One region of the Streptomyces sp. NPDC058284 genome, then DNA from elsewhere that is predicted to be linked to it. Evidence: riboswitches for the same ligand, from Rfam matches in the RefSeq annotation. Region 1 holds a riboswitch; the other holds the start of a gene.
What was found. Region 1 has a riboswitch for cobalamin ahead of ACFVYR_RS13280 (ABC transporter substrate-binding protein). Riboswitches for the same ligand answer to the same signal wherever they lie in the genome.

Region 2: another riboswitch for cobalamin. It lies ahead of ACFVYR_RS06655 (ribonucleoside-diphosphate reductase subunit alpha); the one in region 1 lies ahead of ACFVYR_RS13280 (ABC transporter substrate-binding protein).

What each region holds. Positions count from the first base shown of each region.
Region 1 is NZ_JBHVYE010000007.1:242,585-247,118, forward strand. Features, by position in the region: gene ACFVYR_RS13265 (haloacid dehalogenase-like hydrolase) at 1-632, opposite strand, end outside; gene ACFVYR_RS13270 (helix-turn-helix domain-containing protein) at 866-1,747, shown strand; gene ACFVYR_RS13275 (VOC family protein) at 1,897-2,274, shown strand; cobalamin riboswitch at 2,293-2,478, shown strand; gene ACFVYR_RS13280 (ABC transporter substrate-binding protein) at 2,544-3,608, shown strand; gene ACFVYR_RS13285 (FecCD family ABC transporter permease) at 3,656-4,534, shown strand, end outside.
Region 2 is NZ_JBHVYE010000003.1:148,683-153,216, forward strand. Features, by position in the region: gene ACFVYR_RS06650 (ribonucleotide-diphosphate reductase subunit beta) at 1-99, opposite strand, end outside; gene ACFVYR_RS06655 (ribonucleoside-diphosphate reductase subunit alpha) at 99-2,507, opposite strand; cobalamin riboswitch at 2,638-2,768, opposite strand; gene ACFVYR_RS06660 (GNAT family N-acetyltransferase) at 2,823-3,341, opposite strand; gene mctP (monocarboxylate uptake permease MctP) at 3,447-4,534, opposite strand, start outside.

The DNA.
Region 1 (4,534 bases):
GCGCTCACCACGTACACGTCGATGCCGTGGTGGCGCAGCGTCCTGTAGAGCTGCCGCATGCCCCGCGAGAACTCCGGCGGCTTCACCTCGGTCTTCGTCGGTTTCCCGTCCTCGAAGTACTCGGCGGGGATCGGCTTCTTGTACGCCAGGAGCTCGTCGACGTACCCCTTGAGCTCCTTCAGCGTGAAGCCGGAGAAGATCTGCGCGGCCCACGGGTAGCAGACCTGGTCGTCCACCTCGCACAGCCGGTTGTAGTAGCTGTAGAGGCTCTCCTTGTGCGTGGCCGTGTCCTTGAAGGGGATGGTCTTCAGGGACGGGTCCATGGTCTCGCGGGTCAGGACGCCCTTCATCTCCAGGAAGGGGAGGAGGGACTCCTCCAGGTCGTTGCGGTACGTGGTGTTGTCCGCGTCGAAGACCGCGTACGCGCCCTTGTGGCCGTTCTCCGCGATGACCTCGCCGAGCTGCTTCGCGACGGGCTTCGGCCAGTGCGACAGCTCGCGGGCGGTGGCCGCGGAGGTGCCGGCGGCGCTCGCCTCGTCCGTCGGCCACAGCGCGCCGCCCGCGAGGACGGCGGCGGCCAGCGCGCCCGTGGTGCCGATGAGGGCCAGCTTGCTCTTTGCCCGTACTGCCATGGTGTGACGTCCCTGCCGTTCCTGGAAGCGATGCGCGGCCCCGTCCGGAGCGGCGCGCAATGCTATGGGGCACGGCGGTCATTGCCCATGATCGAAGTCACCGTGAAGCGGGGGCATGGGGAAGGTGAACGGGGGGTAGTGGGAGGGGGCGCCGTGACCGCACGGCGCCCGGAGCTGCCGGAACCTTCAGGAGCTGCCGCGACCCGCCCGGTCCACCGCGCATACTGGTTCCCATGGGCTCCCGTGAGTTCGTCCGGGCCGTGCCGAGGCTCGACGGCCCGCTCGACGGCATGGTCGTCTCCGCGGTCGGCTACCGCACCGCGGGACAGCGCCCCGCCCTGCACCGCGGCCTGCCCTCGCCGTATCTGACGGTGATCTTCTCCCTCGACGGGCCCATCACCACCGGCGACTCCCCAGGCCGGGCGACGGGACCGGACGCGGCGCGCACCGACATCGTGGTGGGCGGCCTGCACCAGAGCCCCGCGTACGTCGTCCAGCCCGAGCACGAGGCGGGTATCCAGCTCGCCGTGCATCCCCTCGCGGCCCGCGCGCTCCTCGGCCTGCCCGCCGCCGAACTCACCGGTCAGCTGGTCATCGGCGGCACCGACGTGCTCGGCGACCACGCGGCCGACGTCCGCGAGCGGCTGTGTGAGCTGGACGACTGGACGGACCGTTTCGCCCACCTGTCCGCGTACCTGCGGCGGCTCGCCTGCGTCGACCGCCCCATGGGAGCCGTACGCCCGGAGGTCGCCGAGGCCTGGGCGTGGCTGGCCCGGCACCGCGGCGCGGGGACTCTGGGCGGCCTGTCCCGGCACGTCGCGCTGAGCGAACGCAGGCTGACCGCGCTGTTCCGCGCCGAGACGGGCCTGAGCCCGAAGCAGGCCGCACGCCTGATGCGCTTCCAGCACGCCAAGGCCGTCGTGACCCGCGCCGTCGCGGCGGGCGGACCCCCGGACCTCGCCCGGGTCGCGGCCGGCACCGGCTACTACGACCACTCCCACCTCGTCCGTGACTTCCGGCAGTACACCGGAGTGAGTCCCACCCGCTGGCTGGCCGAAGAGTGCCGGAATATCCAAGCCGGGGCGCACGGTACGGGCGAAGACTCGAAGCCATGAACACCACACCGAACCCGAGCTCGAACCCGAACGTCACGCCGGCCCCGAAGCCGGACCTCACACCGGCCCCGAACCCCGCGCCGAACCCCGCGCCGGGTGCCGCCGAGGGTGACCGCCTCACCACACCCCCTCCCGCCGTCTGGCCGGGCGTGCAGGCCCAGGACGCCCCCGCGCTGATCGACTTCCTCGTCGACACCGTCGGCTTCCTGCGCACCGCCGTGTACGAGGACGGGGGCCGCGTCGCCCACGCCCAGCTCGACTGGCCCGAGGGCGGCGGCATCATGCTCGGCTCGTACGACCCGGAGGCCGCGGCCACCTGCGGCAAACCCGGCACCGGGGGCGCCTACGTCGTCACGGCCCGGGTGGACGACCTGTACCGGCGCCTCACCGGGGCGGGCGTGAAGATCACCGCCGAGATCGAGGACAAGCCCTACGGCAGCCGCGAGTTCGGCATCGAGGACCCGGAGGGAAACCGCTGGTCGTTCGGCACCTACCGAGGCGAGCCGAGGCCCGCACCGACCACGTGAGGGCGGGTGACAGGTGCGTGATAACTTGCGCAAGCCAGTCAAACCCACACCTGGGCCAGGGAATCCGGTGCAAATCCGGAACTGACGCGCAGCGGTGAGGGGGACGGGCGGGGCCACGGCCACTGGGTGTCTCCGGACGCCCGGGAAGGCGCCCCGCCCGGTCGATCCCGAGTCCGAAGACCTGCTGGCGCCTCCGCTCGCACACCGGGCGACGGAGGTCGTGACGCAGGCCAGGCTCCGCGTATGAGCCGCGAGACCCAAGGGATCACGTGTCCTCGACAGCCCGTACCGCCGCTCTCCGTACAGCCGCCCTCCTCTGTGCCGGTCTGCTCACGCTCACCGCGTGCGGCGACGGCTCCGCACGCAACGCCGCGCACTCCGGGGGCGGGAGCGCCGACGGCTATCCGGTCACGGTCACCTCCTGCGGCAAGGAGGCGAAGGTCGAGGCGCCGCCCCGGCGGGCCGTCTCCCTCGACCAGGGGTCCACGGAGATCCTGCTCTCCCTCGGCCTCGCCGACCGGATGGCCGGCACCGGCACCTGGACCGACCCGGTCCTGAAGAACCTGGCGAAGGACAACGCGAAGGTGGAGCGGCTCGCCGACCGCTACCCGTCGCTGGAGAAGGTCCTCGCCAAGGAGCCGGACTTCGTCAGCGCCTCCTTCCTCTACACGGTCGGCAAGGGCGGCGTCGCCGACCGTACGAAGTTCACCGAGCTGGGCGTGCCCGTCTACGTCTCGCCCACCGACTGCGCGGGCAAGGACAACGACGACGGCGACGGTGACGGCAAGCGCGTCAAGACCCTCACCATGGACAGCGTCTACGGCGAGATCCGCGACCTCGCGAAGGTCTTCGACGTCGAGAAGCGCGGCGAGAAGCTGATCGCCGGACTGAAGCGGCGGGTCGCGAAGGCCACCGGGCACGTCGACAAGGCCGCCGCCTCGGACACCCGCCTCATGTACTGGTTCGCCAACTCCGACGCGCCGTACATGGCGGGCTGCTGCGGCGCCCCCGGCATCATCACCCGCGAACTCGGCGCCAAGAACGTCTTCGACGACACCCGTGAGGAGTGGCCCCAGATCAACTGGGAGACCGTCGCCGACCGGGACCCCGACGCCATCGTCCTCGGCGACCTCACGCGCAAGTCCCAGTCCGCGGAGAGCGCCGCGGCGAAGATCAGGTTCCTGGAGACGAACCCGGCGACGAAGAACCTGACCGCCGTGAAGAAGAAGCGGTACGTGCTACTCAGCGGCCAGGCCATGAACCCCACGATCCGCACGGTCGACGGCATCGAACAGGTCGCGGCCGCGCTGCGGAAGTTCGGACTCCGCAAGTGACGCAGGCGGCGGAGGGCGGGGGCGGGAGTACGGCCGCGGGAACGGGGATCGGTACCGGCACGGGCACGGACATCAGTACGGACACGGGCACCGGCACGGAGGGGCCCGCACCCGGCGCCGTACACCCGGAACCCCTGCACGGCCCGCGCCCGGGCCCGCACCCGGGCCTGCGCGTGGGACTGCGCGGGGGCTTGCGCCTGGCCCTGCTCTGCCTGGCCGGTCTCGCCGCGCTCGTCCTCTCCGTGTCCGTGGCCGTCACCATCGGCCCCGCCGACATCTCCGTGCCCGACGTATGGTCGACCGTCGCCGCCCACCTCGGCTGGGGCGAGACCCCGCTCACCCCGATCAGGGACGGCATCGTCTGGAACCTGCGGATGCCGCGCACGCTGCTCGCCGCGGTCTGCGGCGCGGGCCTCGCGGTCTGCGGCGCCGTGATGCAGTCGCTGCTCCGCAACCCGCTCGCCGACCCCTTCGTGCTCGGGGTGTCGTCCGGCGCGTCCACCGGAGCAGTCGCGGTCGTCGTGCTCGGCGTCGGCGGGGGAGCGGTGTCGGTGTCGGCGGGCGCGTTCGCCGGGGCGCTCTGCTCGTTCGCGCTGGTGCTGCTCCTGAGTCACACCCTGGGCGACACCACGGACCGGGTCGTGCTGTCCGGCGTCGCTGCCATGCAGCTCTTCTCCGCGCTGACCTCGTTCGTCGTCCTCACGGCGGGCGACGCCGAGACCACCCGCGGCGTGCTGTTCTGGCTCCTCGGCTCGCTCAGCGGAATCGGCTGGACGGACGTGTGGCTGTGCGCCGGGGTGCTCGCGGTGGCGCTGCTCGTCTGCCTCGGCCACGCCCGCACGCTCGACGCGTTCGCGTTCGGCCAGGAGGCAGCGGCGGCGCTGGGCGTCCGGGTGGCCCGCACCCGGCTCGTCCTGCTCTGCACG
Region 2 (4,534 bases), on a different contig from region 1:
CCGGTACCGCTCGTAGAAGTCCGGGTAGCGCATGGGGCGCAGGGTCAGCTCGAAGCCCGGGTCCAGGAGGTTCTTCTCGCTGTTGGTCGTGGTGCTCATTACTGGCAGGCCTCGCAGGACTCGGGGTTTTCCAGGGAGCAGGCGACGGCGTCGGGGTCGGCCGCCTGCTGGGGGACGGGGGTGGCGCTCGCGGCGTTCGGCCCGCCTGCCGCGCGGGCGATGCGCGTCGCGGGGCGCGAACGCAGGTAGTACGTGGTCTTCAGGCCCTGCTGCCAGGCGTACGCGTACATCGAGGAGAGCTTGCCGATGGTCGGCGTCTCCAGGAACAGGTTCAGCGACTGCGCCTGGTCCAGGAACGGGGTGCGCGCGGCGGCCATGTCGATCAGGCCGCGCTGCGGGATCTCCCACGCGGTGCGGTACAGCTCACGCACCTCGGCGGGGATCCAGTCGAAGCCCTGCACCGAGCCGTTGGCCTCGCGCAGCGCCTCGCGGGTCTGCGCGTCCCAGCCACCGAGCCGCTTCAGCTCATCCACCAGGTAGGCGTTGACCTGGAGGAACTCGCCGGACAGCGTCTCGCGCTTGAAGAGGTTGGAGACCTGCGGCTCGATGCACTCGTAGACGCCCGCGATGGACGCGATGGTGGCGGTCGGCGCGATGGCGAGCAGGAGCGAGTTGCGCATGCCGGTCGTGGCGATGCGTTCGCGCAGCGCCGCCCAGCGCTCCGGCCAGGTGAGTTCCACGTCGTAGTGGTCGGGGTGCAGGACACCGCGCGCGGTGCGGGTCTTCTCCCAGGCGGGGAGCGGGCCACTGCGCTGGGCGAGGTCGGCGGAGGCCTCGTACGCGGCAAGCATGATGCGCTCGGCGATCCGGGTCGACAGGGCGCGCGCCTTGGGGGAGTCGAAGGGCAGCTTCAGCTGGAAGAAGACGTCCTGGAGGCCCATCGCGCCGAGGCCCACCGGGCGCCACTTGGCGTTGGAGCGCCCGGCCTGCTCGGTCGGGTAGAAGTTGATGTCGACGACGCGGTCGAGGAAGGTGACGGCGGTGCGGACGGTGGCGTCGAGCCGCTCCCAGTCGATGTCCTGCGCGGCCGGGTCGACGAACGCGCCGAGGTTCACCGAGCCGAGGTTGCAGACGGCCGTCTCGCCGTCGTCCGTCACCTCCAGGATCTCGGTGCAGAGGTTGGAGGAGTGCACGGTGTGACCGGGCTCGGCGGTCTGGTTCGCGGTGCGGTTGGCGGCGTCCTTGAAGGTCAGCCAGCCGTTGCCGGTCTGCGCGAGGGTGCGCATCATGCGGCCGTACAGCTCCCGCGCGGGCAGGGTCTTCTTCGCGAGCCCGGCGGCCTCCGCCGCGCGGTAGGCGGCGTCGAACTCCTCGCCCCACAGGTCGACGAGGTCGGGCACGTCGGAGGGCGAGAACAGCGACCAGTCCCGGTCGGCGGCGACCCGGCGCATGAACTCGTCGGGGATCCAGTGCGCGAGGTTGAGGTTGTGGGTGCGGCGCGCGTCCTCACCGGTGTTGTCGCGAAGCTCCAGGAACTCCTCGACGTCGGAGTGCCAGGTCTCCAGGTAGACCGCGGCGGCGCCCTTGCGGCGTCCGCCCTGGTTCACCGCGGCGACCGAGGCGTCCAGCGTCTTGAGGAACGGCACGATGCCGTTGGAGTGCCCGTTCGTGCCGCGGATCAGCGAGCCGCGGGAGCGGATGCGGGAGTACGAGAGGCCGATGCCCCCCGCGTGCTTGGAGAGCCGCGCGACCTGGTGGTAGCGGTCGTAGATGGAGTCGAGCTCGTCCAGGGGCGAGTCGAGGAGGTAGCAGGAGGACATCTGCGGGTGGCGGGTGCCGGAGTTGAAGAGCGTGGGGGAGGACGGCAGGTAGTCCAGGCGGCTCATCAGGCCGTACAGCGCGGCGACCTCGTCCACGGCCCGGACGCTGGAGTCCTCCGCGAGCCCGCTGGCGACGCGCAGCATGAAGTGCTGCGGCGTCTCGATGACCTGCCGGGTGATCGGGTGGCGCAGCAGGTAGCGGCTGTGCAGCGTGCGCAGGCCGAAGTAGCCGAAGCGGAAGTCGGCGCCGTCCGCGAGCGCGCTCTCCACGAGCGCGTCGAGCCGGGCCGCGTGTTCGGTGACGAAGGACGCCGTGCGGTCGGCGATCAGGCCCTCGCGGTGGCCGACCGCGATCGACTCGGTGAAGGAGCGCACGCCCTGGGTAGCGGCTTCCTCGCGGATGCCGATCGACAGGAGCCTGGCCGCGAGCTTGGAGTACGCCGGGTCCTCGGAGATGAGCCCCGCGGCCGCCTCGGTCGCGAGCTCCCTGAGCTCGGCCACGTCGGCCCGGGTGGAGCGGCCGCGCAGCGCGGCGGCGGCCACCCGGCCGGCGTCGGCGTCGGGGAGATCGGCGGTGAGGTCGGTCAGGGTGCGCAGCAGCGCGGTCCCTGGCGCGTCGGTACCCACAGTGCTGTCGGTGGGCTGTGGTGACAGCGCTGACGCAGGTTCGGCAGGCGCGATGGTCACGTGGAGCTCTCCCTCGCTCGGCTCTGGGCCTGGGGGAGAGGACGGCACACACGGGCGCACCCGGGCAGGGTGGCGTACCGCGTCCACCGGCCCATTCCACGAGGCCCGGACGGTCGGCACCCGGGCCGGACGGCACGGGTGCACTGCCGGCAGGTCTTCGGACTCCGGGTACGACAAATGCGTACACGTACACCGTTGCGGGACAGTTCCGGACTTGCACCGGATTCCCCTGCGGCGACAGCGAGCATGAGCATACATCTTGTGCCGTGCTTCTGAAGCAGGCCCACATCTTGTGTCGGCTCGCATAGGCAGGGTCTAAGGTGCGGTCGGGAGTTCCAGCGCGTAGGTGAGCAGCGGCAGGCCCGGGATCGGGTACCAGTCGCGCTCCGGGGTGCGTATGAAGCCGAGACGTTCATAGAGCCGGTGGGCGGTGCGCATGGTGGGCGAGGAGGACAGCACGAGCCGGTCGCGGCCCGCGTCCCTGGACCGCTGGACGCAGTCCCGCACCAGGAGTTCGCCGACACCGCGGCCGCGCGCCGCGGGCGAGACCGCCAGCATGCGGATCTCCGTCTCGCCGTCCCGCGCGATGTCGGCCATGGGGCCGCCGGACGGCACGAAGGTCACGCCGCCGAGCAGCTCGCGGGAGGCCGCGTCGTCCGCCACGGCCACCAGGATCTCGGCGTGCGCCGCGCGCCCCGCCACGTCCCGCAGCACGGCCAGATAGCGGTCCTCCGCTCCGTGGTCCAGATGTCCGTCGTCGAGGTAGGCCCGCGCGGTGAGATCGCCCAGCGCCTCGTGCTCCGCGGGGTGTGCCCGCCTGATGGTGATGTCCATGGGGCGCAGTGTGCAACACGGGTACGACAAAGGGCCGCCGGTTTTCCGGCGGCCCAACGTCACTTGCGGGGAACGGTGTTGAGCGTCGGGTTCAAGGACAGGCTCTCAGTGCCCGGCGCCCGCGGTCGCCTTCGGCAGCTCCTGGACGACGCCGGGGTCGCCCGCGTCCGCCGTGTAGTCCTCCGGGGAGGTCTCGTCGATGCCGTCGGGGGCCTTCAGCGCCTTCAGGACGAAGGTGAGGACCACGGTCACGACCACATTCAGGATGAACGCGGTCAGGCCGATGTAGCCGATCTCGCCGATGCCGGGGATCTCGTCGGACGAGCCGCCGAAGTGCTTCTGGGTCGGCGAGGCGACGCCGTACGCCGCGAGCGTTCCGTACACCATGCCGACCGCCCAGCCGGCGAGCAGCGCCCAGCGGTGGAACCACCGGGTGAACAGGCCGCCGACCAGCGCGGGCATCGTCTGCAGGATCCAGATGCCGCCGAGCAGCTGGAAGTTGATCGCGACCGTTTTGTCCATCGTGAGGACGAAGACGAGCGCGCCCACCTTCACGAGCAGCGAGACCAGCTTGGAGACCCTGGTCTCCTGCTCGGGAGTCGCGTCCGGCTTGAGGAAGTCCTTGTAGATGTTCCTGGTGAAGAGGTTCGCGGCCGCGATCGACATGATCGCCGCAGGCACGAGCGCGCCGATGCCGATGGCGGCGAAGGCGACGCCGGTGAACCAGTCGGGGAACATGTTCTCGAACAGCTGCGGGATGGCCAGCTGGCCGTTCTCGACCTTGACCCCGGCCGCGATCGCCATGAACCCGAGCAGCGCCAGCAGGCCTAGCATCAGCGAGTAGAGCGGCAGGATCGTGGTGTTGCGGCGGATGACGTCGCGGCTCTTGGAGGAGAGCGTCGCGGTGATCGAGTGCGGGTACATGAACAGGGCGAGCGCGGAGCCGAGCGCGAGCGTGGCGTAGGTCCACTGACCGCCCCGGCCGGGCGCGAGGCCCGCGACGGGCTTGCCCGCCGCCTCGTTGGCCTTCGAGAACTTCTCGCCCGCCGCCTGGAAGATCTCGTCGAAGCCGCCCAGCTTGATCGGGATGTAGATGATCGCGACGGCGATGACGAGGTAGATCAGCCCGTCCTTCACGAACGCGATCAGCGCGGGCGCGCGCAGGCCGGACGAGTAGGTGTACGCGGCGAGCA